DNA from 2 places in the Cupriavidus sp. SHE genome. Region 1 is predicted to be linked to the other one. Evidence: predicted binding sites of a transcription regulator. Region 1 holds the regulator's gene; the other holds the start of a gene.

Evidence for each region. Region 1 encodes FNR, which switches genes on or off when oxygen is low (the NO sensors DNR and NnrR bind a similar motif). Its sites were predicted from a motif close to TTGATNNNNATCAA; they were not measured.
Region 2: the regulator FNR is predicted to act here: its motif matches at 1,893-1,906, upstream of RN01_RS10740 (cation-transporting P-type ATPase).

Annotation. Positions count from the first base shown of each region.
Region 1 covers NZ_JWMB01000025.1:119,988-123,397, reverse strand. Annotated here, with positions in the region: gene scpB (SMC-Scp complex subunit ScpB) at 1-369, opposite strand, end outside; gene RN01_RS14155 (sulfite exporter TauE/SafE family protein) at 920-1,687, opposite strand; gene fnr (fumarate/nitrate reduction transcriptional regulator Fnr) at 1,773-2,498, shown strand; gene RN01_RS14145 (hypothetical protein) at 2,582-2,827, opposite strand; gene RN01_RS14140 (membrane protein) at 2,824-3,060, opposite strand; gene ccoG (cytochrome c oxidase accessory protein CcoG) at 3,074-3,410, opposite strand, start outside.
Region 2 covers NZ_JWMB01000020.1:41,233-44,642, reverse strand. Annotated here, with positions in the region: gene RN01_RS10740 (cation-transporting P-type ATPase) at 1-1,663, opposite strand, end outside; tRNA gene RN01_RS10735 (tRNA-Val) at 2,282-2,356, opposite strand; gene dnaQ (DNA polymerase III subunit epsilon) at 2,481-3,206, opposite strand; gene rnhA (ribonuclease HI) at 3,229-3,410, opposite strand, start outside.

The DNA of each region.
Region 1 (3,410 bases):
CTTGACCACTTCCGTGCTGACCGTCACGCCCCGGATCTCTTCGATGTCACCGCGCGTCACCGGCTGCCGATACGCGATGATCGCTAGCGTTTCCATCACGGCACGCGAGTACTTCGGCGGCTTCTCCGGATTGAGCCGGTCAAGAAACTCGCGCATCTCGGGACGGCTCTGGAACCGCCAGCCGCTGGCCAGGGCCACGAGCTCTACCCCGCGCTGCTGCCAGTCGTTGCGCAGCTCTTCGAGCAGAACCCGGATGGTGTCGGCACCGACGTCGTCGGCGAACAACCGTCGCAGATCACCAACGCGCAACGGCTCCTGCGCACAGATCAGCGCGGTCTCGAGGACGATCTTCGCCTCTTGGGTATTCATGTGATTGTGTGCAGCCTGTCTTTGCACCTGCTTCTGGACGAATCCTGAAGCACTGGAGATTGCAGATACAGCGAGGCCTGAGCCACCGCCATCTCATCGCGCAGCTAACTCGCAGCTTTTCGCAGCGCAGCCGTGCACCTCATTTTCTTTGCATCGAATTGCCGGGTCGTTCCGGCAGGAGATCGTCCGGGGCTGACAGACTGCGCCAGTCAACGGACCTCTTGCGTCGCACCCTCTCCCTTTTGGGGTGGACATTCACCTGGACAATCAGATCGCCAAGGCGGCAAGAAACAATCGATATCGGCCCAGGCAACTTCGCCTGGCACCGGCGCCACCTCTCCACACAGCCCCATCGGACTTTGGAACCAGATCTTCTGAACCGGATGAACTGTGGGGACGATCCTGGCAAGCCAGACCTGCCCAGACCCCCTGGGCACACACCCCAGATCGGGAATGCAGCCCCGGCGACGCCACGAGCGCATCGGAGCGCGATACCGTGGTTTCGCGATTGTATGGCATTCCAGCCCCGCCCTGCAACCAGCAAAAAAGTCTAGAACACGACGCAGAAGCCGTGATTGGCCAACGTATCGGGCAGCCAGACGGCGCGTGCGACACCCAGCGCCCCAAAACTGATCACAATAAGCGCGGCGCCCACTCGCACGCTGGGGCGGCGCGACAGTTGCCGCAGGTAGCCCGACAAACCCGAGATCACCAGCAGGTTCGGCAGCGTCCCGATGCCAAAGGCCGTCATGACAAGTGCCCCAGACGGCGCATTACCAGCCAACAGGGCGAGCGCGAGTGCGCCATACACCATACCGCAAGGCACCAGCCCCCAGGCCAGCCCCATCCCATAGCGCCGCATGATGGGCGCGTGCCGACGCAAGCGTAGCGGCATCTGCATACCCAGCGACGCGACGCCCTGAACGACATATGAGGCCGCCCGCGCCGCCAACCGCTCGAGCCATGTTGCCCGCATGACGCGGCCGCGCAACAACCACACCCCGGTCAGAACGAGCAACAGGCTGCCTGCACCGTAGAGCCAGCGCTGCACTGGCAGGTAGTCCTGCTTCCAGACTGTCGCGCCCACCGCCCCCATCAGCGCCCCAAGCAGCACATAGGTCGTGAGACGCCCGGCGTGCATGACCAGCAGTTCCAGCCACCAGTGAAACCGCGAGCGATGCACGACGTTAACGACCGCGACAGCGCCCCCGGACTGCCGTTGCTCGACAGCAATGGCAATTCCTCCACACATGGCTGCGCAATGCACGCCGCCAAGCAATGCAAGTGTAAAGACACTGAAAAGCACACCAAATGGCAACTGTTCCTCGCTTCTGCGTCACATCAAGCTGTAAAATGCCTGCATCGCGCCTCCATCGCAAGCGCATTCATGCGAGCACCATCAATTGCTTACCTCCATTCCCGTCACCGAGATGTCTCCGCGTTGCTCCACTTGCGCCATGGGCCAGCTTTGCCTTCCCGTGGGCATGTCGCAACAGGACCTCGCAAAGATGGACACGCTCGTACAGGAACGCGTTCGTGTTCACAAGGGCGAAACGCTCTATCGCATGGGCGAACCGCTTACCGCAGTCTATGCGATCCGCTTTGGCACATTGAAGACCCACGTGACCATGGAGGACGGACGCACGCAAATCACCGGCTTCCATTTGCCCGGTGAAGTCGTCGGGCTCGACGGCCTCGGCGAGATGCAGCATGCGTCCGATGCCACCGCGCTCGAGGACACCGAGGTCTGCGTCGTACGATTTGATGACCTGCAATCGCTGTCCGGCACCTTGCCTTCTCTCCAGCAGCAGTTCCTGCGACTGATGAGCAAGGAAATCTCGCAGGACCAGATCATGCTGATCACTCTTGGCTCGATGCGTGCCGAAGAGCGCCTGGCAGCATTTCTCGTCAACATGTCGGAGCGCCTGTCGATGCGCGGCTACTCGTCGAGCGAGTTCGTGCTGCGGATGAGCCGCGAAGAAATCGGCAGCTACCTTGGCCTCAAGCTCGAAACCGTGAGTCGGCTCTTCTCTCGATTCGCCGAAGCCGGCCTGATTCAGATTCGCCAACGACACGTGAAACTCGTGGACATGGAAGGCATCAGGCAGGTCTATAGCCGAAACTGCTAACGAACCTCCTAGCCTGGAAAACGGCCGCACCGGGAACTCAGCGCCCGGTGCGGCCGTTTTGCTTTCTACCTGCACTCGATCCATTACTCGAGTTCGTCGGTCTCCTCGAGCTTGGTTGGCATGGTGTATAGCGTCAGCCCGCTGGACAACGCGCAAAACAACCACGCCACCAGGAAGCCAATCGTGTAGACCGCCTCACGAGACGCTTCCACCTGGTGCCCGAAGAACGTGAGATCGCCCGGATCAACGACCGAAAATACGGTGGCGGTGGCCGCTCCGCCCATCAGAAACGCCGGCCAAAGTACCCACATCAGCCAGCGGAGTCTCATGGGCGCCTCGCAGCCGGCGACGCCACATGCTCCGCCCCCGTTTTCTCTACGACCAGGCCATGACGCTCCACGCCGGAAACCGGCAAATCCGGATGCGTGTTGGCGAGCCAGATGGTCACGCCGCAGCCAATAATTGCAAGCAACGGACCGCTCATCAAAAGCCACGGCCACGGTTCCCTGTACCAGGGCTTGGACTGTTGGGATGTCATTGCGCTCTCCTTGTTTGCTGCCATTTCACCCTCAGCATCACAGATTGCGGGGAACAATGAAACTCGTGGATTGCCTGATATGCGCGTCTCGGCCGTCCTCGCCCTCCGCCGTCACCGTTACGTTGATCTTATGCGTGCCTTCCTTGGCATCGTCGATCGGCACGCGAATGCGAATCGGCAACAACCGGTTGGACGTTGGCTGCATGGCCTCGGCGGACTTATCATACTCGACCGTCAGTCCAGTCAGGTCATCGCCTTCAGCCTCCACGCGAATCCGCATCGGCGCTTCCGTGGTGTTGATCACCTGGAGCCGATAGACGTTCTCGATCCAGCGACCCTCCACTTCCCGGCCCAGCGCGCCGCGATCCCGAATG
Region 2 (3,410 bases), on a different contig from region 1:
GGATGGCTTCCTCGCGCGGGGGATCGATGATGCCGACCAGCGCCAGCATCGTGTAGCCGGTTTCCATATCGGAGAACGCGAGCTTGTCGCCCGCGGGCGCCGCGCGCTTGCAGGCCAGGGCGAGCAGGCGTAGGCCCTGCGCCGCGGTGTCGGTCGCCATGCGGCGCCAGTAATCCACGTCCAGCGGGCGCTCCCCATCGAGATTCCACTGCCGCGCGCACATGTCGAGGATGCGCTCAGGCGCACCCTTTATCAGGATCCACGGCGCATGATCGGCATCGTGGTGGTAGGTGGCCATGAAGCGGTGCTCGGATTCGAAGGGGATGGAATCGAGTCGATGCCAGCCGGATTCAGGATTCTGGTGTTCCACGCCCGCCTTGGCGCCAGCCACCAGCAATGCACCTTCGGTCGGGTCGCCCTCGACGTGCCACATGCCTTCGTCATTGCGCATGTTGGCGTCGTTGCAGAGTACGCCGGTGCGCAGGGCCATGGCCAACGGCGCGCAACTCATGGGGTCGACGATGTGCCCGTCGATGCTGAAGTCTCCCACCGGCGCATAACCGACGCCCCCGACATCGAATACATGGCCCGCGCAGACCATGCGCTGCACGGTCATCTCATTGCGCGTCAGCGTGCCGGTCTTGTCGGAGCAGATCACCGTCACCGATCCCAGCGTCTCCACCGCCGGCAGGCGCCGCACGATGGCATGGCGCCGGGCCATGCGCTGCACGCCGAGCGCAAGCGTGACGGTCATGATTGCAGGCAGCCCTTCAGGGATGGCGGAGGCCGCCAGCGCCACGGCCATCATGAACATGTCAGCTGCAGAGTGGCCACGCCAGAGAATGCCGGCCACGAACACCACGGCGGAGAGCAACAGGATGGCTACCGCCAGACCGCGCCCAAAACGATCGATCTGCCGTACCAGCGGCGTTGACAGGCTTTCGATGCTGCTGAGCATCTCGTTGATCCTGCCCAGTTCCGTGGCGCTACCCGTCGCGACCACGATGCCGGTCGCCTGTCCGTAGACCACTAGCGTGCCGGAGTACGCCATGTCGAAGCGATCGCCCAGCGGCGCGTCTTCCGCCACGGGCGCGGCATTCTTTTCCACGGGCAACGATTCGCCGGTGAGCGCGGCCTCCTCGACCCGCAGTTCTTTGACCGAGGTCAGGCGCAGATCGGCGGGCACCCGGTCCCCCGAAGCCAGCGCGACCACATCGCCCGGCACCAGATCCGCAGCGGCGATTTCGTGCCGCTGGCCATCGCGAATCACGAACGCAAGCGGGGCGAGCATGGCGCGGATGGCATCAATGGCGGCTTCGGCCTTGCCTTCCTGGATGAACCCGATGACGGCATTGATCACGACCGCCACGAGCAGCACGGCCGCATCGACCCAGTGACCGAGAATCGCCGAGACGATCGACGAGCCGAGAATGATGTAGAGGAGGATGTTGTGGAACTGCAGCAGCAGCCGCATCAGCGGGCCGCGGCGCTTGGGTGGTGCGAGACGGTTGGGACCGTACTCGTCCAGTCGACGGGAGGCTTCGGCTGCGCTCAGACCGGCTGCGCTGGTCTGCAAGGTCTGCCCGACCTGTGTGTCGGTGAGCGTGTGCCAGATGGGGGGCGATTGGTTTTCGGTGTCGTGGCTGGCAGGAGGACCAGTCATGTGGAGTCGGGGCCTTTTTCTGCAACCGGGCGGGCCGGTCTCGCGTTTCGATCGGAGGCGCGCATCGCCTAGTCAAGCCGCAGGCATCTTCTGGGGGGCCTGCGACACGGCGACGGCCTGACGGAGAAAGGGCGTATCAGATACTAGCTTGCTTCGATCACGCCCCGATGACAACACCTTGGAATGCACTGCACATCTCTATTTCAACATCGCTTGGCGCTTGAGGGAGATGATCTGCGTCAAAGTGGTCAAAGCTCTTCTTCGCGAATTGGGGCAGGGCGGAGTCACCGTCAACGGCGCATTCGGAGCCGTCAATCCGCCAGGGAGGTGCGATATCTGCAGGCTCGGCGCCCGCCCGCGAGCCTCATCCGGGATGAGCAAGCCGCAGCGTCGCAAGGCATGGGTTTGCCGAAGCGGCAAGAATCACCAGCCATGATCGGCAGGTCGAGAGGGTGGATAGGGAGTCGACGTTATCGATGAGCGTTCGATGGGCGCGCCCAGTATCGTGATCGGTGAAGGATGACGAATACCTTCGGCCATCGACAGACAACAAAAAACCCGGAAAGCTCGTCAGCTAACCGGGTTCAGGGCAACGTAAGGCGTTGCTAGCCAATAATTTGGTGGGTGGTACAGGGATTGAACCTGTGACCCCTGCCGTGTGAAGGCAGTGCTCTACCGCTGAGCTAACCACCCATGCTGCTTCGTCATCGTTGCTGCTGATGTCGTGCAGTGGAGAAACGAGATTATGCCGATGGGCCGGTATCTTGTAAAGCCCTTTTTCGAATTTTCTTCGAGATCCCTCGGGAGGCGCCAGGCCCTACTGCGTGGCGGCTTCGGCAGGAGAGGCCTCTTGCCAGACCGTCTTGCCGCCACTTGCCTTGTCGAGTTCCTTGAGCACGCCCATGTGCGCCGAGATTTCTTCCTCGGAGGCCAATAGCACGGGCAGCGTCATGGCGGACAGGTCGGCGGTGCTACGCGTCTCGCCATCCGTGGTGGCGCCGTCGAGCATGTCGATGACCAGTGAGTTCTGGCCGCGCGTCATCGCCAGGTAGACCTCGGCGAGCAGTTCGGCATCGAGCAGTGCGCCGTGCAGCGTGCGGTGGGAATTGCTGACGCCCAGTCGGTCGCACAGCGCATCCAGCGAGTTGCGCTTGCCCGGGAACATCTGGCGGGCTTCACGCAGCGTATCGATCACGTTGCTGGCGTGCTGGCGGAACGGCGGCAGGTCCAGGCGCTGGAATTCCATATCCAGGAAGCCAAGGTCGAAGGGCGCGTTGTGGATGATCAGTTCGGCGTCCTGCACGAAGTCACGGACCTCGTTGACGACCTCGGCGAACTTGGGCTTGTCGGCCAGGAAATCGAGCGTGATCCCGTGCACGGCGATGGCATCCTCATGGATGTCGCGCTCTGGATTGACGTAGAAGTGGAGGTGGCGGCCTGTCAGGCGGCGATTCACCAGTTCCACACAGCCGATTTCGATCAGGCGGTCGCCTGTTGCGTGATTGAGGCCGGTGGTTTCGGTATCGAGAACGATTTGTCGCATGGGCGGGATTGTAAACGACGGGTCAGGTATTGATCGACGCCACCCCGCGATTGGCCAGCGCATCCGCGCGTTCGTTGCCGGGGTGCCCGTTGTGACCGCGCACCCAGTGCCACGTGATCTGGTGAGGTTTCTGGGCTTCGTCCAGTACCTGCCAGAGGTCGGCGTTCTTGACCGGCTTCTTGTCCGCCGTCTTCCAGCCGCGTG